One region of the Cellvibrio sp. pealriver genome, then DNA from elsewhere that is predicted to be linked to it. Evidence: predicted binding sites of a transcription regulator. Region 1 holds the regulator's gene; the other holds the start of a gene.
The links. The regulator sigma-54, encoded in region 1, starts transcription at its own class of promoters, with help from an activator protein. The targets are predictions, from matches to a motif close to TGGCACANNNNTTGCNNT.
Positions count from the first base shown of each region.

Region 2: a site for sigma-54 is predicted at 7,356-7,373, ahead of VC28_RS00285 (pilin). Genes of this name have one in related genera too.

Region 1 is NZ_KQ236688.1:2,384,887-2,396,449, forward strand. It holds gene murA (UDP-N-acetylglucosamine 1-carboxyvinyltransferase) at 1-927, opposite strand, end outside; gene VC28_RS10375 (BolA family protein) at 997-1,251, opposite strand; gene VC28_RS10380 (MlaC/ttg2D family ABC transporter substrate-binding protein) at 1,402-2,016, opposite strand; gene VC28_RS10385 (KpsF/GutQ family sugar-phosphate isomerase) at 2,343-3,308, shown strand; gene VC28_RS10390 (KdsC family phosphatase) at 3,345-3,902, shown strand; gene lptC (LPS export ABC transporter periplasmic protein LptC) at 3,899-4,510, shown strand; gene lptA (lipopolysaccharide transport periplasmic protein LptA) at 4,557-5,045, shown strand; gene lptB (LPS export ABC transporter ATP-binding protein) at 5,045-5,770, shown strand; gene VC28_RS10410 (RNA polymerase factor sigma-54) at 5,975-7,639, shown strand; gene hpf (ribosome hibernation-promoting factor, HPF/YfiA family) at 7,774-8,064, shown strand; gene ptsN (PTS IIA-like nitrogen regulatory protein PtsN) at 8,159-8,608, shown strand; gene rapZ (RNase adapter RapZ) at 8,620-9,489, shown strand; gene VC28_RS10430 (HPr family phosphocarrier protein) at 9,521-9,793, shown strand; gene yjgA (ribosome biogenesis factor YjgA) at 9,895-10,413, shown strand; gene VC28_RS10440 (YhdP family protein) at 10,461-11,563, opposite strand, start outside.
Region 2 is NZ_KQ236688.1:59,950-71,512, reverse strand. It holds gene uca (urea carboxylase) at 1-3,073, shown strand, start outside; gene VC28_RS00295 (DUF1631 domain-containing protein) at 3,165-5,777, opposite strand; gene nadC (carboxylating nicotinate-nucleotide diphosphorylase) at 5,995-6,852, shown strand; gene VC28_RS00285 (pilin) at 6,849-7,343, opposite strand; gene tfpZ (TfpX/TfpZ family type IV pilin accessory protein) at 7,569-8,264, opposite strand; gene VC28_RS00275 (serine hydrolase domain-containing protein) at 8,286-9,515, opposite strand; gene VC28_RS00270 (pilin) at 9,579-10,091, opposite strand; gene pilB (type IV-A pilus assembly ATPase PilB) at 10,375-11,563, shown strand, end outside.

The sequences.
Region 1 (11,563 bases):
TTGCATATCGGTTGGGAATGCCGGGTAAGGCGCAGTTTTCAAGCTGACCGCTTTCGGGCGCTTGCCGTGCATGTCCAGCGCGATCCAGTCATCACCAGTGGTGATATCCGCGCCCGCTTCCTGCAACTTCAATAACACGGCTTCAAGAATGTCGGCGCGGGTATTGGTCAATTTAATCTTGCCACGAGTCGCTGCAGCGGCAACCAGATAGGTACCGGTTTCGATACGGTCAGGCATCACGCTGTATTCACAACCGTGCAATTTATCAACGCCATAAACTGTCAGGGTCGATGTGCCTATGCCTTCGATTTTCGCGCCCATAGCAACCAGCATATTGGCAAGATCAACAATCTCGGGTTCGCGTGCCGCGTTTTCCAATACGGTTTTGCCTTCAGCTAACACTGCCGCCATCAGCAGGTTTTCAGTGCCGCCAACGGTGACCATATCCATCAGGAAATGACAGCCTTTCAAACGGCCATCGGAGCGAGCGCGGATATAACCACCATCGATTTCGATAGTCGCCCCCATGGCCTCAAGGCCGCGCAAATGAATATCCACCGGGCGCGAACCAATTGCACAGCCACCCGGGAAAGACACATTGGCTTCGCCGTAGCGCGCAAGCAATGGCCCAAGCACCAGAATCGATGCGCGCATGGTTTTTACCAGCTCGTAAGACGCGGTGTAGGAGTTGATGGTATTGGGGTCCACAATCACCACATGCTCGCCCTGAATCTCAATTGTGAGGCCGAGGGTGCGCAGCAACTGCACCATGGTAGTCATATCTTTCAAGTGCGGAACATTGCTCAAGCGCACTTCGGAATCGGCCAAAATTGTCGCCGCCAACAGCGGCAAACCTGCATTTTTGGAACCGGAAATTCGCAGCTCGCCCGTCAGTGGACCGCTACTGTTAATCAAAAACTTATCCATACAACCCTGAAAACAAAGAAGAGAAAAAAGAGACCTGAGCCAACCAATGCCGACTCCAAGCCGTAGACGTTACTGCTGTTGTTGCTGCTGTTGCCACTGCTCGGGCGTGAAGGATTTGATGTAATCCACCGCGTGGATGCTGCGGTCAGCAAATTGCGCACTCAAAGTGGACAACACCAACTGCTGCTTTTTAACAGGGGTCAAACCGGCAAATGCAGGGCTTACGACCACCAGACCTACATGATCACCCATGACATCGACCGATTTGACATCGCAATCCGGGATTTGGCTTTCAATCAGCGCTTTGATTTGTTCAGCTTGCATAGAATTACTCGATTAAGAAGGGCTGTGATCAGAAATGAGGCGCGAAGTTTACCGGAATGTCGCTAATATCGCATCCAAAAATCAGCCTCCATAAAGCAAAACCCCCGGCACAGGCCGGGGGTTTTGTCGATTTGACAGTCGCAAATGCGGTTATGCATCAACCAACCAATTGGCGATCACTTTATCAATATCGCCATTGTATTTTTTAAGGCTCGCCTTGAATTGACCACTGAACGACTGACCCAGGTTTACGCCATTGAGCACTACATTGATCAATTTCCACTCGCCTGATTTTTCCTTGCGCATGGTGTAGTTCAACTTGTGGGTCGTGCCATCGGTCGACACTTCTTGCTTGACCACTTGGCGATTAGGGTTGCTGTCATCCACCCCTGCAATCACAACCTTGCTGTCGGCATAACCCAAAACACCCTTACCAAGCGATTTGACCATGCCATCTTTGAAGACTTTTTGGAATTGTTCACGTTGTGCCGGAGTAGCTTGTTTATACGCCTTGCCCATCACAGAAGCAGCAATAAACGGAAAGTTCACTACACCATCAAGCGCCCCCTCCACTTGTTTGAAATACGCATCGTCCGCTGTATTGGACGCTTTTTTGGCTTTAACCAAGCCAAACAATTCTTGCGCGACCGATTCCACAATGACCTTTGGCGATTCAGTTGCAGGTACTTGAGCCATGACATTAGCCGCAAACAACACAGATAACCCGAGTACAACACCAGACAATTTGGTGAGCAGATATTTCATCGTAAAACCTTCCATTAATTGAAACAGAACGATTAAGCCGTATGGCGTTAAACCAACACTCAGACAACGCTAATTCCTTATGGTGCCATTCTTTATGCGATGTTTATGATCGTGGCGAGTTATTAAGCCGGAGGCGTAGCGAGCAGATTTGCGGCGCGAACTATAGCATCCAGCGCATGACAGGGATAAGTCGCCACAGGAAAAAAGACGTAAACTTCCCTCGCCTTGTTTTTCTTGAAAGTTATAATGCAAGGCCATAAATGCCTTGGGTGAACAATGATCATCACATTGGCTCACCATTTTGGAACCGGTTTTGGAACCTCGTCATGACACATGATTATGTAAGCTCGGCATTGCGTACCATCAGTTTGGAGGCAGAGGCAGTTACTGCACTCGCCGCGCGGATCGATGGTCAATTTACCGCCGCCTGTGAACTTATCTTGAACTGTGCTGGCAGAGTAATTGTCACCGGCATGGGCAAATCCGGCCATATTGGCAAAAAAATCGCCGCTACTCTGGCGAGCACTGGAACCCCATCGTTTTTTGTCCACCCAGGCGAAGCCAGCCACGGCGATCTCGGAATGATCACCAAAAACGACATAGTGCTTGCGATCTCTTACTCCGGCACTTCCAGTGAAGTCGTTACTTTGTTGCCACTACTGAAACGTGCCGGTGTCAAAATCATTAGCATGACCGCCAATCCGCAATCGACTCTGGGCGAAGTGGCTGAAGTCAATCTGGATATCAGCGTTTTACATGAGGCGTGCCCTCTGGACTTGGCACCAACATCCAGTACAACTGCCACGCTGGTCATGGGGGATGCACTGGCAATCGCATTGCTGGAAGCGCGCGGTTTTACTGCAGAAGATTTTGCCTTCTCTCATCCCGGCGGCGCACTGGGGCGCAAATTGTTGTTGCGTGTCGCGGATGTCATGCACACTGGCGACGATATTCCCCGTGTGTTTGCGCACACCCCCATGCTGGACGCATTGATGGTCATGTCGGACAAAGGTTTTGGCATGACGACAGTGATGGAAGGTAATGATTTGCTCGGTATTTTCACCGATGGTGATTTGCGCCGTAGTATCGACAAAGGTGTTGATATCCGCACTGCAACAGTGGGTGAATTGATGAACACTAACCCCAAAATGCTGCGCGACAACACGCTGGCTGCAGAAGCGCTGGCGTTAATGGAGCAAGCAAAAATTAACGTTTTACTCATTACCGACGAACAAAAAAAACTTGTCGGTGTCGTAAAAATCAATGACCTGCTGCGTGCAGGCATTATTTGATTGACCCAGCCAATCATTGCACTTGGACACGCCTGAATGAACCCCGATTTTTGTACCCAAACCGAATTACATGAACGCGCTGCGCGCATCAAACTGTTGCTGCTGGATGTGGACGGAGTACTCACCGACGGGCGTCTTTACTTCGGCAACCAAGGGGAAGAATTCAAATCGTTCAGCACACTGGATGGACAGGGCATCAAAGCACTGCAAAAAACCGGCGTTAAAGTCGGCATTATTACTGGCCGCACCAGCAATCTGGTCGCCCGCCGCGCAAGCGATCTGGGGATAACGATATTGGTGCAAGGGCGCGAGGACAAATGGGAGGCACTACAAGACATTTTGCAGGAGCATCCTGTAGCGCTTGAGCAGATCGCGTTTATGGGAGATGACTGGCCAGACTTGGCCGTTATGACCCGCGCGGGTCTCGCACTGACAGTGGCAAATGCCCACTCCAGCGTGGTTGAGCGCGCCCATTGGCAAAGCCGGGAACGCGGCGGCGAAGGTGCCGTGCGTGCAGCCTGTGACCTCATCATGAAGGCGCAAGGTACATTCGATACCGCACTTGCACCTTATCTGGCAGATGCATCCCTATGAGCCTGTTAACCCGCGCGTATCGTGTACATCAATATGTACCCGGTCCCTGGATACTGGCTTTTGTACTGGTGATCTGCTTTTTTGCATTTTCACTGCGCCAAAAAGAAGAGCTGGTTGGATATGAATATGACCCAAGCAGCTTTCCCAACATCTACATGAAAGAAGTGGAAACACGCGAATTTGATAACACCGGCAAGCTTCACTACCAGCTATCAACGCCACAGGTAACCCATTTTCAACTGCAACAAGAGGGTGCATCGGCTCAGGATTACACATTGATTGAGCAGCCCATGATGATGTTTTACGACACAGACACCAAAGCGCCATGGCAAGTTACCGCCAATACCGGGCGCAGTGAGGCAAACGGCGAATTGATCCGCCTGCTCGATAACGTGCTCATCCAACAGCAAACGCCCACCCAGGGCTTGATACAAATCACCACCAGTGAGCTGCAAGTGCGCGCCAGTGAACAATTCGCGGAAACCGACAAAGCTGTTAAGATGCGCAGCGCCAAAGGTCAGATAGATGCACTAGGTATGGATGCCGACCTGGCGCAAAGTCGGCTTCAGTTAAGATCCCAGGTTAAGGCAGTTTATGATCCCCGCTAAATTACGCTATTGGTTATCTCCTTTGACGCTCATGTTGGCGGCAATAATGTCCCCAACCACAAGCCTCGCATTACCCAGCGACAAAAACGAAACCATCCGCGGCTCTGCTGATAACCTCACGGTAGACCAGAAGAACGGAGTGGCGACCTACACTGGCTCGGTCAAAATCCAGCAAGGGTCACTTATCATTTCCGCCGATTCTATTGTGATTCACACCAATCCCGACAGCAGCGTCGAAAAGATGATTGCAACAGGCAATCCGGCACGCTTTCAGCAACAACCGGAAAAAGACCAAGGCATAGTGACTGCCGCCGCCAAGCAAATTACCTACACCCCCAGCAATGAACATCTGGTACTGATTGAAGATGCCTCTGTTGAGCAAAACGGTGCGGTAATGAGCGGCCCACACATTGATTACGATTTAGTCAAAGAAGTAATGAAAGCCGCAGGTAACAACAACAGTAGCGGCGGTGAGGGGCAGCGCATCGAAATTGTGATCCCACCCAAAGCCGGAAAAGCCGAGGATGCGCAGTAATGCCCAGTTTGCACGCACGCCATCTCGCCAAAAGCTACAAAAAACGCAAAGTGGTTATTGATGTATCCATCACGGTGGAAAGTGGCAGCATCGTCGGATTGCTTGGCCCCAACGGCGCAGGAAAAACCACCTGTTTTTATATGATCGCTGGTTTGGTGCCTGCCGATAACGGCACCGTATTGATTGACGAGCGAGATATAACCCAACTGCCCATTCATGGACGCGCCCGTGCAGGTATTGGCTATCTCCCGCAAGAGGCGTCTATTTTCCGTAAGCTGAGCGTGGCGGATAACATCATGGCAATTCTTGAGACCCGTAAGGATCTCAACCGCCAGCAGCGTGATGAAAAACTGGAATCACTGCTCAACGAATTTCATATCACCCATATCCGCGATAGCCTGGGTATGGCCCTCTCCGGCGGTGAGCGCCGCCGCGTGGAGATTGCCCGCGCACTGGCGACAGATCCGCAATTTATCCTGCTCGATGAACCTTTCGCCGGTGTTGATCCTATTTCGGTCAATGACATCAAAGAGATTGTCCGTCACTTGAAAGACCGTGGGATTGGCGTACTGATTACCGACCACAATGTGCGCGAAACACTGGATATCTGCGAAACAGCTTATATCGTCAGTGAAGGGCACATCATCGCCGAAGGTGATGCTGAAACTGTGCTGAGCAATAACAAAGTGCGCGAAGTGTATCTGGGCGAGCATTTCCGCCTCTAAACCCTACTTTCAGACGGGATTTCCGGTGTTACAAACTGCCCATTCCCTGCGCGTTTAGTCACACACAAACAACTTGACAAGTAACATTCTTTATACATTAGGCATAAAGCTTGCTTAAGCTTGTTGCTTGAGGCGCAAACCCTGACTAAACTCCACGTATACCGATGTTTTTCATCCTGCGTTTAAGGGTTTGTCGTCCGTACAATGAAGCAATCTCTCCAGCTCAAACTCGGCCAACAGCTGACCATGACCCCACAGTTGCAACAGGCAATCCGCTTGTTACAACTATCAACTCTGGATCTGCAACAGGAGATCCAGGAAGCGCTCGATTCCAACCCCATGTTGGAGGTTGAGGATAGCTTCGATTCTCCCACGCAAAACAGTGACTACGAAGGCAGCGAACAAGACAAAGCGGATTATGACCGCCAGCTGGAAATTGCAGCAGAAAGCGGTACCGATAACAGCGCAGAGTTTACTGCCAGCGACAATTTCTCCGCGAGCACCGATAACTACGCTGATAGTTACAACAACGACAATAACTACAATGAAAGCGATAGTTTTGGTGAAAGCGACACTTTCAGGGAAAGTGAATCCATAGGCGATACCGATGTTTATGGTGAAGGGGAAAGTTTTAGCGCCGATAGCGGTGACTGGAGCGACTCTATTCCCAGCGACCTTCCCGTGGATACAAGCTGGGATGATGTCTATCAAGCCTCATCCAGCAGCAGCTCCAGCAATTACGACAACGAAGATAGCGACTTTGAAAGCCGCCGTGCTGCCACTGACTCCCTCTACGATCATTTGATGTGGCAACTTAACCTGACCCCTATGTCAGACAGGGATCGCATTCTGGCTATGGCCATCATCGATGCAGTGGAGCCCAGCGGCATGCTCTCCATCAGTATCGAGGAAATCTTTGAAGGGATGGGTAGCGATCTCGATGACCTGGAACTGGACGAAGTTGTTGCCGTACAAAAACTCTTGCAACAATTTGACCCATGTGGTGTGTGCAGCCAGAACCTGTCCGAATGCCTGTTGGTACAACTGCAGCAGTTTGATCCAAAAACGCCATTGCTTGATTCGGCAAAATTAATCGTCAAACAATATTTGCCGGTGCTAGGCAGCCGCGACTACCGGCAATTGATGCGCCGCACCAAGCTAAAGGAAGCTGAGTTAAGTCAGGCGATTGCCCTGATCCAGAGTTTGAATCCGCGTCCGGGCGATATTATTGCCAGTGGCGACACCGAATATGTTGTGCCCGATGTATTTGTAGAAAAACGCGATGGCCGCTGGATTGTGGAGCTGAATCCGGATATTGCGCCGCGTTTGCGTATCAATGCTGATTACGCCTCTATGGTAAAGCGTGCCGACTCCAGCAGCGACAACACCTTCCTCAAAGACAATTTACAGGAAGCCCGTTGGTTCCTGAAAAGTTTGCAAAGCCGCAACGAGACCTTACTCAAGGTGGCAAGTTGTATTGTTGAAAAACAGCGTGGCTTTCTGGATTACGGTCCTGAGGCGATGAAACCGCTGGTGTTGCACGATATTGCTGAAATTGTAGAAATGCACGAGTCCACTATTTCACGTGTCACCACACAAAAATACATGCATACCCCGCAGGGTATTTTTGAGCTGAAATACTTTTTCTCCAGCCATGTCAGTACCGACAGCGGCGGAGAATGTTCTTCAACAGCAATCCGCGCCATCATCAAAAAACTGGTCAGCGCGGAAAATCCAAAAAAACCGTTGAGTGATAGCAAAATTACCGACTTGCTCGCCGAGCAAGGTATACAAGTCGCGCGCCGTACTATTGCCAAATATCGCGAATCGCTCAACATTCCACCATCGAATGAGCGCAAAACAATTTAACCTGATGCAGATGATCACATTGGGAACTTACTGAAAAGTTTCAGGTACATTTAATAGTTCGGACAAAAAATTCATGGATGTAATGCGAGGTTACCTAACCGTAACCGTTTTGTTTCTAGCGAGAGGAAGTATCTATGCAAATAAATATCAGCGGTCATCACGTAGAAGTTACCGATTCAATGAGAGATTACGTTTCCAGCAAACTGGAGCGCTTGAGCAACCATCATGACCGCATTACGAGTACCCATGTCATACTCTCGGTAGATAAACTGATCCAAAAAGCAGAGGCCACTATTCATGTCAGTGGTAAAGATTTATTCGCCGATGCAACTCATGAAGATTTATATGCTGCCATCGATGCCTTGGCCGACAAGCTCGATCGCCAATTAATTAAACACAAAGAGAAAATGCGCAGCCATCGCTAGGGCGATGCGTGCACTGACGTTAACCATATGATGCGCACTGGTTGCTTTGGCACCAGTCGCCATCGATCAGGGAGATGCCCAGCATCACTTTTTTATGCAAATCCAATCCCTCATCAGCCCCGGCCGCACACTCTGCGGCGTAGACGGTGGCAGTAAAAAACGCGCGCTGGAGTTACTTGCCAACACCATCGCCCAAGACATTCCCGATATCGATGCTGACGAATTGTTCCGCCGGTTAATTGGACGCGAGCGACTTGGCTCCACAGGTATTGGTCACGGGATCGCCATTCCACATTGTCGTGTTGAAAACTGTAGCGGCACAGTGGGCGCATTGATCACCCTTGCCGATCCTATCGACTTTGATGCAATCGACTCCCAACCTGTCGATATTCTATTTGCCATGCTGGTGCCGGAAGATGCGCACAGCGAACATCTGCAAACCCTCGCAGCACTGGCAGCAGCACTGAATAATGCGGATTACCGCCAGCGTTTGCGCGCCGCATCCAGCAATGAAGCGCTCTTCCAAGCAGCCTTAATGACGTAAGCGGGTTCAATATGCATCTGGTAATTGTCAGCGGCCTTTCAGGTTCAGGCAAAAGTACAGCACTCCATGTTCTTGAGGATGTGGGGTTTAACTGTATCGACAACCTTCCCGTCAGCCTGCTACCTGCGCTCGTTGCGCAAATCCAGATTCACAAAGATGACCAACATCGCTTTGCGATTGGCATAGATGTGCGCAATGCCTGGCAGGACTTGGCCATGTTCCCGCAGATGATCAGCACTCTGAAGGAAGCACACCTGCCCTTTCGCACACTTTTCCTGGATTCACAGCCATCGGTATTGATCCAACGCTTCAGTGAAACCCGGCGCAAGCATCCACTGTCTGACAAACACACCAGTTTGGCAGAGGCAATTAATGCCGAGCAGCAATTATTGGAGCCCATCCGCGATTGTGCGGATCAGGTGATCGACACCAGTCATTTAAACCTTCACGAATTGCGCGATCTGGTCAAAGAACGAGTCGTTGGTCGTAGCGAATCCACCATGGCAATTTTGTTTGAATCCTTCGGTTTCAAACACGGTGTGCCAGTAAACGCCGACCTGGTATTTGATGCACGCTGCCTGCCCAATCCGCATTGGAAACCGACTTTGCGGCCACAAACCGGGCAAGATCCTGACGTTATTGAATTTTTGGAGGAGCAGGTAACCGTTAAGGAGATGTATGAAGACATCGAACATTACCTGACGCGCTGGTTACCGCGCTATCAATCCAATAACCGCAGCTACATTACGATTGCGATTGGCTGTACCGGCGGGCAGCACCGCTCGGTTTATCTGGCAGAGCGACTGCAAAAGCATTTCGACAAAAGCTTCCACGATGTACAAGTGCGTCATCGCGATATCAACAAGCACAAGAAACACTAAAACTTTCAAGAACCAAACACAGACCCCGGCAATGTTTACTGACACTCTCGACATTATTAACAAGCGCGGCCTTCATGCCCGTGCCGCCGCCAAGCTCGCTACGCTGGCCAACCAATTTCAGGCCAAAATCATGGCGCGAGTGGGGGAAGGCAATTGGGCGGATGCCAAAAGCGTAATGTCATTGATGCTGCTTGCCGCCAGCTGTGGAACCTGCTTGCAAGTCAGCGCCGAAGGCGATGATGCAGAAGCAGCAATGAATGCGATACGCGCACTGATTGCAGATCGCTTTGAAGAAGGCGAATAAATCACCTATTGTTTAACAAATAGCCACGCAGAGGTTGTTGTTCGGCAGCAACTCCTCTAAGCTGCGCGCCCTTTTATTGATTCAACCGCGACCGCATTACCATGGTTTACAACTACGACGATATCAACCCAGATGATTACATCCTGAGCAAATCGCAGGTCAAGCGCGATATGCATGCGCTGCAAGCATTGGGTGAAAGTTTCATCAATATGAATGAAAAGCAGCTGGCACAGCTTCCCTTAAGTGAGGAGCTATTGGATGCCATCTATCTCGCACGCAAAATGCCACTTAAGGATGCGCGCCGCCGCCAGATCCAGTACATCGGCAGGCTGATGCGCGAAGGCAATCACGAAGAAATCCAGGCTGCGGTCGATAAAATGCAAAACCGCAGCGACCAGTACGTACATCGCCAACATCAAGTTGAACGCTACCGCGATCTGTTAATCGAAGGCGATAAGCAAATTTTCCAGACATTGGTGACATCCTGCCCAGGTATTGATGTGCAGCACCTGCGCCAGTTGATCCGCAGTGCGCAAAAAGAGCGCGAAGAAAACAAGCCACCAGCGAGTGCGCGCAAATTGTTTGGCTTTATCCGCGACCAACTGGAAAAACAGGATTAGTGATTTGTCTAACTGACATTCAAAAATAAAGGCACCTGAGGGTGCCTTTATTTTTGAATACTGGGATCATCGGGAGTGCGCAGATTGTTCGTCTCAGGTGGTTTTTGTTCTTCTTTTTTGACACTGTCACGCAGGCTTTGCTCACTCTCAAACAGTCGGTTAAAGCGCATCTTGGGATCATCCCAACTGCCTTTAATGGTGTAACTGACACTTGTCGCCTGATCGACCTGCTTTTTGAATAGTTTACTGACAATGTAAATCCCAGCCGCTGCAGGCAAGCCCGTCGCCAGTGCGGTGTAGAACGTCATGTTTCCTGCCACCGGTAAAGTCGCGACCAAACGGGTATTCAGGGTTTCATCGCGTAGATTAATACTCCCAGCCATTTGCATACCACTCGACGGGGTCTTCACCGCCAGAGGCTCTTCAAAAACCAAAACGCCCTGATTGAAACGTACTTTGCCGTTGACGTGATCGTAAGCAAGCCCGCTCTTGTAAAGATCAGAAAAATCAAACCTGAGCCGCCGCGCCAGAGTGTCAAAGTTGAGAATCGACATCAGGCGCAATATGCCATCGCCAGCACTGGCATCCCGTTTGAAGCTGCCCTCTTCAATCTGGATCGTCATTTCACCGCCAAGATTGACCAGTGCAAAATCCTGTGGCGAACCGGGCCAAAATAAATCAGCTTGGTAATGTGCTTTTTTACTTTCCAAGGTGTCCGGTTTATCCCAGGCACGCAGCACTTCGGCCATATTGCCAGCACTCAGGCTGCCAATAAATCGTGTTTGCACCCCCACAGGGGTGTGTTGCCAGATTAACTTGGCACCTTCCGCAGTATTGTCGATACTGCCTATTGTCACTCCACGAATACTGCCGCGGATGTTATCAATTACCGCCCCTTTGGCATCCGGACGCACCCGCAAGGACCAGTTGCCGTAATTGTTGCCATCCATAAACAAGGCTTTGAGGGTGATATCAGCAAGCGGAAGTTTACGAGGATCCAGAACCTCTTTTGGGGTTTCCGCTTTTGGCTCTACCGCGGGTGCCTCAAGATCGCCGACAGCGCTATTGGCATTGCTCGCCAAACCAAGTGCTTCGCGGCTCAGGGAGAGCCGTTCAAGATCAATTTTCAAGGGTACAAATTGGTTATTCG
Region 2 (11,563 bases), 2.3 Mb from region 1:
TGCGTTTGACTCGGTAAAACGTTTAGGCAAAAACAATTTTGCCGATGACGGTGTGTTTCTGGAAAAATTCATTGCCGCTGCGCGCCATATTGAAGTGCAAGTATTTGGCGATGGCAAAGGCACCGCCGTCGCTATTGGCGAACGCGATTGCTCAAGCCAAAGACGCAATCAAAAAGTAGTAGAAGAATGCCCTGCCCCAAATTTATCGGAAGCTCAACGCATCGCCATGCAACGCACGGCAGAGCAATTGTTGGCATCGGTTAATTATCGCAACGCTGGTACAGTAGAATTTATTTACGACTCTATTGATGAGAAATTTTATTTCCTTGAAGTTAACACCCGTTTACAAGTGGAGCACGGCGTTACCGAAGAAGTTTACGGTGTGGATCTGGTTGAATGGATGCTACGCCAAGCAGCTGATGAACTAGGTAGTATCAAAAATCTGCGCGATCAATTAACACCAACCGGTCACGCTATTCAGGTGCGAGTGTATGCAGAAGACCCTGCGCTAAACTTTCAACCCTGCGCGGGCTTATTGAGTAAAGTCGAATTTCCAGCAACCAATAAAAATGTCCGCATCGATCACTGGATTGAAAGTGGTATTGAGGTACCTGCTTTTTTTGACCCCATGCTGGCAAAAATAATTGTGCACGGGAATAACCGCGAAGAGGCATTAACCAGATTATCCAATACATTAGATAAAACTTATCTCTACGGTATTGAAACTAACATCGGTTATTTGCGTGCATTGCTACAAGATCACACGCTCATTGCAGGCAAAATGACCACGCGTTATTTAAATAGTTTTGCCTATCACCCTGCGCGTATTGATGTCATTCAAGGCGGAACACAAACTACCATTCAGGATTTCCCCGGTCGTTCAGGTTATTGGCATGTGGGCGTACCGACATCCGGCGCATTCGATTCCTATTCATTTCGTTTGGGCAACCGTTTACTCGGCAATAGTGAATCAGCTGCGGGGTTGGAAATTACGCTACAAGGGCCAACACTCAAATTTGGTTGCGCCGTAAAAATACTATTAACCGGTGCCGCTATTGATGCAAAACTCGATGGAAAGCCTGTTTCAAACTACGAAGTCATTTCAATTGCTGCAGGACAGCAATTGCAACTCGGCAGGATTACCAACAAAGGCGCACGCAGTTATTTATGCATAGCAGGCGGAATTCAATGCCCTGATTATTTGCAATCAAAATCCACCTTCACACTCGGGCAATTTGGCGGCCACAATGGTCGCGCATTGCGCGCAGGCGATGTTCTCGCCCTCGATGCACAACATTGTAATTCCGACATTAAACCCATAGCGCTTGATAGCAGTTTAAAACCAGACATCGACAACCAATGGCAATTGCGCGTCATTTACGGGCCGCACGGCACACCGGATTTTTTTACTGAAAACGACATCGCCACCTTTTTTAATACCGATTGGGAAGTGCATTACAACTCCAGCCGTACTGGTGTGCGTTTAATTGGCCCGAAACCGGAATGGGCACGCACTTCAGGCGGTGAAGCGGGAATGCACCCGTCCAATATCCACGACAATGCCTATGCCTTCGGCACTGTGGATTTCACTGGCGACATGCCCGTCATACTCGGGCCTGATGGCCCATCCCTCGGGGGATTTGTTTGTCCGGCCACTGTCATCAGCGCCGATTTATGGAAACTTGGCCAGGTTCGCGCGGGCGATAAAATCCGTTTTATTGCGATCAGTATTGAAGATGCAGTCGCCATTGAAAAAGCGCAAAACGAATCGCTGATACAGCTGCAGGCATCACCAATCGAATGGAAAGCAATTTCACCTTCATCACCTATCGTTAAAACATTAGCGGCCAGCGAATTTGGCGAAGATATTGTTTACCGTGTAGCGGGCGATCATTTTCTTTTGGTCGAATACGGTGCGCTGGAGTTGGATATCCAATTGCGCTTCCGCGCCCATGCCCTCATGCAATGGCTGGAAAAAAATTCGCTTCCCGGCTTGCGCGAATTAACACCGGGTATTCGCTCACTGCAAATCCATTACAACAGCCAGATACTATCTTTGAATGTACTGCTAGCTCATTTGGAAAAAGCGGAGCGGGAATTAGTCGCGCAATTGAGTGAATTAAGTGTACCTTCGCGCATTGTTCACTTGCCGCTCAGCTGGGATGACAGCGCGTGCCAACTTGCCATCCAAAAATATATGCAATCAGTACGCGCCAATGCGCCTTGGTGCCCAAGTAATCTGGAATTTATTCGCCGTATTAATGGACTGGACTCAATTGCGGATGTTAAAACAATTTTATTTAACGCCTCTTATTTGGTAATGGGATTAGGTGATGTGTATTTAGGAGCACCGGTTGCAACGCCTATTGATCCGCGCCATCGCTTGGTGACTACAAAATATAATCCCGCACGCACCTGGACTGCAGAAAATTCCGTGGGCATTGGTGGCTCTTATTTATGTATCTACGGTATGGAAGGCCCCGGCGGTTATCAATTTGTCGGACGCACATTACAAATGTGGAACCGCTATCGCCAAACAAAAGAATTTAAACAACCCTGGCTACTGAATTTTTTTGATCAAATCCGTTTTTATGAAGTCAGTGCAGAAGAATTACAGGATATTCGCAATAATTTTCCGCAAGGGCGCTACCCGATCAAGATCGAACAAAGCCAATTCAGCTTGCGCGAATACCAGACGTTTATTGAAACGAATCAGGAATCCATTACTGCATTTACACAGCAGCGCGAAAAAGCCTTTGATGAGGAACTGGCGCGCTGGCATGCCAATGGCCAATTCAATTATGAGCAGCCTGAAGCTACTGAAGAAAACACTGACACCGAACTACCGGAGGATGCCATCCGCATTGATAGCTCAGTATCGGGAAGTGTTTGGCAGACTCAAGTAAAAGTCGGGCAACGAGTGAATGCAGGTGATGTGCTATTAATTTTGGAATCGATGAAAATGGAGATCAATATTACCGCAACGTGCGCAGGCACAGTAACGCATCTCTTAAAAACCGATGGTGCTCGCGTGCAGGCAGGACAAACACTCGTCGTACTAAACGCAGATTAATTCTGCAAAAAAACGTGGATATAAAATAAAAAACCCGGCACTTAGCCGGGTAATGTCCAGGAGAAGAAAAACAAGGAAGGAGAAAAAAACACTAACTCAAATTACGCTGATCACGCAAAGTGCCGATAACAGCCTCCAGTGCACGATCAAACAACATACCATCATCCAAAATAGTCAGGCGCTTGGTTTGCAGTGCAAGTGCCAGACTTTCACGACTCTCTTCGGCGACTTTCATACCCGAACGGTTGACGAAAATGTATTTTCCAACAGAGCGGATAATGGCAGCCAATCGACAGCGGTATTTTTCACCTGCATCGCCTTGCATTTCAAACCATGTACCTTGGGTAATATTGCTCACCAATGCAAGATGCTGTGGATCCACCTGAATGCTTTCGCTGATGGCAGTCTCATGAGTATTAGCAGAAATATTTTCATCCACTGTTGATTCTGAAATACCGATGGGCTGAGTAGCAACACTTGTATCTTCACTTACTACAAGTTCTTCATTTGCGACTGAAACTTCATTAGCTGCCGGTATTTCAACTACCGCCGCTTCTGTTTCATTCACTACACCAGCAGATTCTGCAACGACGGTGAAAATCGGTTCTGATACCTCCGCCGCAGCATCACCTGTTACCGCCTGTGCGCGTTGCTCCGTTTGATTTTCGGCTTGTTGGGCGATTGAGGGCTGAGCAATTGACGGTTGAACTGCTGCGCTCGCCGCCTGCTGTGCTTTGCGCTGTGCCTCTAGCATAGCCGCTTTCATATCCGCATTTTTGGCAGCCATTTCAGTGGCTTTTGCTTCCAATGCGGCAGCGGAAGATGTCGCTGCTTCTGCTACGGGTTTTTGATCACCGCGTAAACGCGCCAAATGCACAGTTTCCAATTGTTTAAACAGATTGGTGGTTTCAAATGGGCTAAACGAAATACTTTCCAAACCAGTGCGCAATTTTTGTAACAACTCAGGCACTAGCTTTAATAGGCGCTGGCGGTTGTCTTTATCCATAGGGGCAACGACACTCCACACCAATTGCTGTGCCGTTGCAGAGGCATTACGCCACTCATCACTATCCACCCCTTGTTTGAGCGAAGTGATAAACATCACGTTGGCCCATGCCTCGCGCAGTAATTTTGTTACCGCCAAAGGCAAGTCTTTACCCGCGCAAATACGATTTAATTCTGCATCGACTTGTGCACGCGCGCGTTCGGATTTTGCTTTGCCATCTTCAGCATCAATAGTGCGCTGCTCAAGAATTTGTGCACGGCGTTTTTCTTTATCAAGGAATGAGCGGAAATCTACCAACAACCGCTCGAAAATGCTCATGTCTGTATCAAAATCAGTGAGCACTGTACGAACAGTTTCTTCCATTTTGTTGAAGAGGCTGTCTTTACGTTGGTTTTCCTCGCTGGATTCTTGCCACCCCAAACAAGCCATCGCCATTTCATTTAATAAGCGGCGAGCAGGATGTCCACCTTTGCTGAAAAAAGTCTTATCAGCAATTGCCACTTTAACCATAGGAATTTGCAAACGGCCAATCAACGCTTTCATCGGTGCGGCAAGGTTACGGTCATCCAGAATGAACTCAAACATCATGCTAACAAGGTTGATGACATCATCATCGACCTGATTAATAGCGGCTGCTGTTTGGGTTTCACTGCGCAACAAGTCGCCGAGCAAATTGCGCAAATTAACGGGCGCAGCAGGCGCACTGAGTGTATTTTGCTGTTGGGCAAGAGAAAGGATTTTAATTAAATCTTTTGTAGTAACTTCTTCACCGGGTAATTGCACGGGTGCGCTACTACGGTTGGAGCCCAACAGGTTACGCAATTGATGCAATACCTGATTGGTTTGTTCATCATAACTTTGAACGAGCCCGCCTGTTTCAGCACTGACGGATCCCCCCACATTAAAATTAGCACTGATACCTTGACCAAATTGGTCAGCACTTGCGGAAGTTGGGGATGATTTTTTAGGGCGAATATCTTCTTTAAGCGATGGCAAAATATTCGCATCAACTAATGTTTGATTCAGTGCGGCAAACAACTTGCCAAGCTTGGTCATGACAATATTGTCGAACAATTTGAACAATACCAACTTGGCTTTCACATCAACATTCAGTGTTTTTGTCGAGTCAGTAAATGCATTACAAATAACATCAACACCTAGCGGATTATTTTTTTGATAAACCTTGGTTGGCACCAAATGATCAATACGCAAGGTCAAATGCTGGATGGCTTCGGCAAATTGCTCGTTTGCTTTGTTGATCATGCCATCAACAGCAACCATTTCTTCCAATTCATCATTTTTTACCAGCGACAAATCATCCAGAGAGATGCTTTTTTCACCTGATGGGCTTTCATCGCGATAGGCTGAAGGATCAAGCAGCTGGGCGAAGCGAATATCAATACTGCGGAAAAATGCTGTTTCCATCGCACGGCGACGGATGCGCACTTCGCGCATGGAATCAAAAAAGATGTTCTGGTCGTGGTTATTGTTCGCTTTGTCTGCCAATTCAAACATGGCATCATCTACTTTATCGAACAACTCACGCAGGAAAAGCTGTAACTGCTGCCGCGCTTTGTCGCGCAACGTGTGCATAGCAGCAGGTAAGCGTGCGAGCGCCACTTGGGAGTTAGCGGTTGAATTCCGCTCGACATTAAGTTGAACAACCTTTTTGGGGTCAGATTTCATATGCTCGGACATGGTTGGTTACCATTGGGAAAAACGTACTTGAATGAAGTATAACCAAGGCCAAGACACACCAAACAGGCAAATGATAAGATCGAGAGACATATCACAAATAGCTATAACTGCTCCGCCGTTTTAGCGTTTTTTAAGTAGCTTTTGGAATTAGGGGAAAACTGGCGCGCCAAAACAGCCCGTTTTATCGCTTAAACTGTTTAATTATTCGACACATCTAATGAACTCTTTTTATAGCAAAAACTTGCCAACACTCGCCGCCGATATAACGAATAGCGTGAAAATTGCGCTGACAGAAGACATCGGAAACGGCGATATCACCGCCCAGTTGATTCCTGCACAGCAAACTGCGCAAGCTCATATCATCACCCGTGAAGATTGTATTTTTTGTGGCAAAGCTTGGGTAGAAGAAGTGTTCCGCCAGTTAGATCCGCAAGTCGAGGTTATCTGGCACATAGAAGATGGGCAGGCAGCAAGCGCAAATAGCACGCTCTTCACGCTCAAGGGGAATGCCCGCAGTCTGCTGACAGGTGAGCGTGCGGCACTGAATTTTGTACAGACCCTCTCCGGTACCGCCACTATCAGCCATCAGTACGCACAGAAAGTAGCCCATACCCAGGTCAAACTATTGGACACCCGCAAAACCATCCCCGGCCTGCGCACCGCGCAAAAATATGCCGTTGCTTGCGGTGGCTGCCATAACCACCGGATCGGTTTGTATGATGCATTCTTGATAAAAGAAAATCACATTGCCGCCTGCGGAAGTATTGCCAATGCTATTGCCACCGCACATAAAATTGCCCCCGACAAACCTGTCGAGGTGGAAGTAGAAACGTTTGAAGAGTTGGACCAAGCACTAACCGCAGGTGCAGACATCATCATGCTCGATAATTTTTCTATCACCGATATGAAAAAAGCGGTAGCCATCAATGCCGGAAAAGCGAAGCTGGAAGCATCAGGTAATATCAACGAATCCACACTGGTTCCTACTGCGGAAACCGGTGTGGATTTTATTTCTATTGGCGGATTGACGAAGCATTGCAAAGCGGTGGATTTGTCAATGAGGGTGAGCAGTTAGTTACATCCAGCAGGACGGTATTGCTCTTCTATTGTTGTAGAACAAGTCCACGAACCATTTGCGCTACGCTGCCAGGTTAACGTTTTTGATGCAAAAACCGGATGAGCCTGGCCGCTAAAAGTCGCTTCAACAGTAACAATGCCGCCTGCACCAAAGGTTACTTGTGGCACTCCCAAACCAGGTGCGAGTACAACAGCGGTCTGGGAAGCACCATCAATTAGTGATGAGCCAGATGCGCTAGGATCACACTCACCCAATCCAGAACCAATTGTTGTGCGGCCACCATTCACACAGTTTTCAATCAAAGCGCGCAAACCACCCGTCTCTGTCATAACTCGCGTTGCTTGCGATTTAGCAACATGGTTTTGATAAGCAGGCAGAGCTACAGCCGCAAGAATTCCGATGATTGCAACTACAATCATTAACTCAATTAATGTAAAACCCTCTGACGAAAATTTTTTCATTTGCTCATGCCCAGAGAAAAATTTCATTTACTTCTCACATGAGCAATTATTAAGCCAAACTAAAAAAGCAAACATATTAGAACTATCTCAGGAGAATACAGGCAGTATTTGTATAAAACGAACTAAAATCCATTTACTTTTATTATGAATAAAACTAAACAACCTCACAGAAAGTGACAAAAATTGTCCAAATGTGAAATAGTTTGATAGCTGGTGGAATTAATTTCCTCTGCTCGCGGTAAATACCACTGTTTACCATGGAGCGAGATCAACAATCGCAATGACTTCGCCTGTTGTTTTATCAACAAACACAACCATGGGTTTTTGTTTGCCTATCATGGGGATATAACTATTCGCAGTTGGATACTTGCTAGCCTCTTGCTCGACTTTATCTGCATCGTTAAAGCGTTTAAGTACTTCGATCGGCATGGCATTGGAGCCACTTTTATTAGCGACCAACTCATATTTTTGCAAAAATGCGGCTTGATAAAATGCATCTCGTCTTGCAACAGTGGCAGGTACAGGCTCAATTACTGCACCCCATATAGGGCCAGTCAAAGACAACGGAAAATCACCCCGTGAAGATTGTGGGTTAGTTACCGCCTCATAGGCTTGCACAACTTCAAAACGATTATTGTCATAAACCAACCAGACCGGTCTGCCTTGCGCAACAATATATAAACCATAACTCAGTGCAGCAATTTGCAAAGCACCGATAATAGACAAATCCATTTTCAACGTCTTTTTGCCTTGCTTAGCAACAATTAATGTCAGTAACGGGCCAATAATCACATCGATGCATAACAACAATAAAAAAATATCGGCCACTCCCAATGCCTTATCAAGTGGTGAGGGATACCACACCCAAAACACAACGAAAATTGTGAGGAGTGCAATAACAAATGAAATCAACAAGTGGGAAGTAAAACAAAAAAAACGAAATTTCATAAACATTAAGTTCTTGGGTAATTAATGATTAGGAGCTATCACGTTCAACACCGGCAACTTGCCTTGTAATAAGTAGTAAAGTGTTAATCGTTTGTAAATCCAACGAACCCACTCATTATCGGGGTTTTCTTGATATCGATTGGCACCACTTTTAAGCAAAACAGTTACACCACCGTAACTATCGACAACCGCGACAGACGCAGAACCCGGTAAATAACCCTCATGATAATGGAGCATTATCCCTTCTTTTCCAGGCTGGTAATGGCGCACGCCTAATACAAGGCATTCATCTACTTTTAGTAAGTTGCATTCTCCATTAGGAGCTTTTAATTCAAAGGGTGACGATGATTGCCTATGCTGAATATCCCATAACAACCCGGCTAAAGCGGTAGCAGAACCTGAAAGGCCTGCTGCGGCAGACACTGCTTCAAAATCAAACAGCCCCAGATAGGAATCGTTATAGGTCTCCTCGTAACGGTAGTCGTACCTGACCTCATCATCGTAGTAGTAGTTATTTATAAATTTGATATTTCGTTCATTTAATGTAAACGCTTTCTCAACATAGCTACGATAATCCTCGCCTGTAACACGGTGAATAATTTCACCCAATAAGCAATATCCAAGATTGGAGTAAATTTGCTGCTCACCTGGATTAAACGCCAGCCTTAATCTACGTAACTCACTTACGTCATTCGGACACCAAGGTTTATTACGCAGTAAAAACATAGGGTCGCCCGCCAATGTGAGGCGATTAAACCCTGCACGATGATTAAGTAAATGAGCAATCGTTATCTGCTCAATACGAACATCACTAAATTCTGTTAGCTCAGGAAAAAAGCTCACTACTTTTTTATCAAGATCTATCTGATGCTCACTCAACAATTTCAAAATAGCAGATGTAGTAATCAGCTTGCTGGTGCTTGCATAACGGTAGCGATTATTAGATGTCACCGGCTCACTCATAAACGCTTTTTTATAACCAGACTCACAGCTATATGCTTGCTTATCAGAATCTAAAAACGTGACCTGTGCAGAATAAGCCCCTTGGTTGGTAACGGCATGATCAATAAACAATCCCAACCAACCCGCATCAGGAGAACATTGTGTAGCAAATGTTAAAACAAATTTGGCTTCAAGCGGTTGATACCAACGAGCCACTTTATAGGGGTAGGTAGAGAGCTGGAAATAAAACCAGAAGGAAACCGCAATCAGAAATGCCGTAACAAGGTATTTAATCAACTTTGATTTCATAAGATATTAACTTTGTAAATAAAAAAGCCACCCGAAGGTGGCTTCCTGTAAACACACTAAAAATTATGGCGCGGCAGCCGCTGCAGCACCTGGACAACCTGGTGGTGCGTATTGTGCGTCAGCAGTAGTTGCACAAGTCCAAGTACCATTTGCATCGCGGCTCCATGTCAAAGTATCGCCTGTTAAAACGGCAGAAGCGCTATTACCAAATGTACCCGCAACAGATGATTCATCAGCTGCGATAGTTACCAGAGCACTACCTAAACCATCAGCTGCTGTTGTGGGAATTGGGGTGCCTGCAGTTTCTTGCCCTAGCAAAGAGCTACCACTGAAACCAATCAAACAATCAGGAGCAACATCTGAACCACCTGGACCTACAGGGTTAGTTTTACCAGCCATCAAGCAAGTCTCAACTACACCTTTGATTGCACTCAATTCGCCCATTACACGGGTAACCTGAGATTTAGCAACGTAAGTTTGGTATTGCGGCAGCGCTACAGCAGCCAAAATACCGATAATCGCAACAACGATCATCAATTCAATGAGGGTAAAACCCTTTTGCATAGACTTTTTCATATTTAACTCCAAGGTTGATTGGCATATGCCGTGTTAGAACAACACTTTGAGTAGAGCAAGCCCCATACCAACTTCGTAAATAAAGCGCAGAAGTGCTGCCGCAACAAGGCTTTACCAATTTTGTAGCCTTGTTTCACCATGTTAATGCCCGGCAACTTACTTACCCATTCGGACATTAAGTGACATTTTTTGTCAACCAGCTATTTCCTCGCACATCTTCCGCAGAACATAGGCTAATATTCATCACTTACGATGTTATAAATTGCTCTACCGGACCCTATATATGAATAATCCAGCAAGCACAGCTTCTTTGAATGGTTTGGCTCGCCGCTTGGTAGCTGACAATCTGCTCGATGCTGAAATAGCCGCTAAAACAGTGACGCAAGCGAAAAAAGAAGGTGTTCCTTTTGTTGATATGTTGGTCAGCAAAGAGATTCTGGATGCGCGAACAATTGCCAGGGTTGCATCAGAAGAATTTGGCTCACCAGTGTTTGATTTATCAGCCATCAACAAAGATTCTATTCCGCTAAAACTGGTTGATGAGAAGCTGATTCGCAAGCATCACACACTCCCCATTGCCCGGCGCGGCAATCGCCTTTTTTTAGCAGTCACTGACCCCACAGACTTACACGCATTAGATGAAATTAAATTCAACACCGGTATTAATACCGAAGCGGTGTTGGTAGAGGCTGATAAGTTACGTGCAGCAATAGAGCATTATTTGAATGCTCAGGATGGGAACCTGAGCGATGCGCTGGGAGGGCTTGATGAGAATCTGGATGACCTTGATATTCAATCGGTGGATAACGGAAGTGGTAATGATGAACCCTCCGAAGCAGATGAAGCACCTATCGTTAAATACATCAATAAAGTGTTGTTGGATGCGATAAAAATAGGCGCATCCGATATTCACTTTGAGCCCTATGAAAAAAGTTATCGCATTCGTTTTCGTACAGATGGCGTACTTACTGAAATGTCTCGCCCACCCGTGAATTTAGCCACGCGTATGGCGGCACGCTTGAAAGTAATGTCGCAGATGGATATCTCCGAGCGTAGGCTGCCGCAAGACGGACGCATCAAATTGAAAGTATCCAAAACCCGCGCTATCGATTTCCGGGTTAATACATTACCTACATTATTCGGCGAAAAAATCGTACTGCGTATTCTTGACCCCAGCTCTGCAAAACTGGGGATTGATGCGTTGGGTTATGAAGATGACCAGAAAAAACTGTATTTGGACGCGCTAGCCCAATCACAGGGCATGATTTTGGTAACAGGGCCAACAGGTAGCGGTAAAACCGTATCGCTTTATACTGGCCTTAATATTCTAAATACATCGGAAGTGAATATTTCTACTGCAGAAGATCCGGTGGAAATTAACCTGGAAGGTATCAATCAGGTTCAAATGAACACCAAAGTGGGGCTCACATTTGCAGAGGCTCTTCGCTCCTTCTTGCGTCAGGACCCGGATA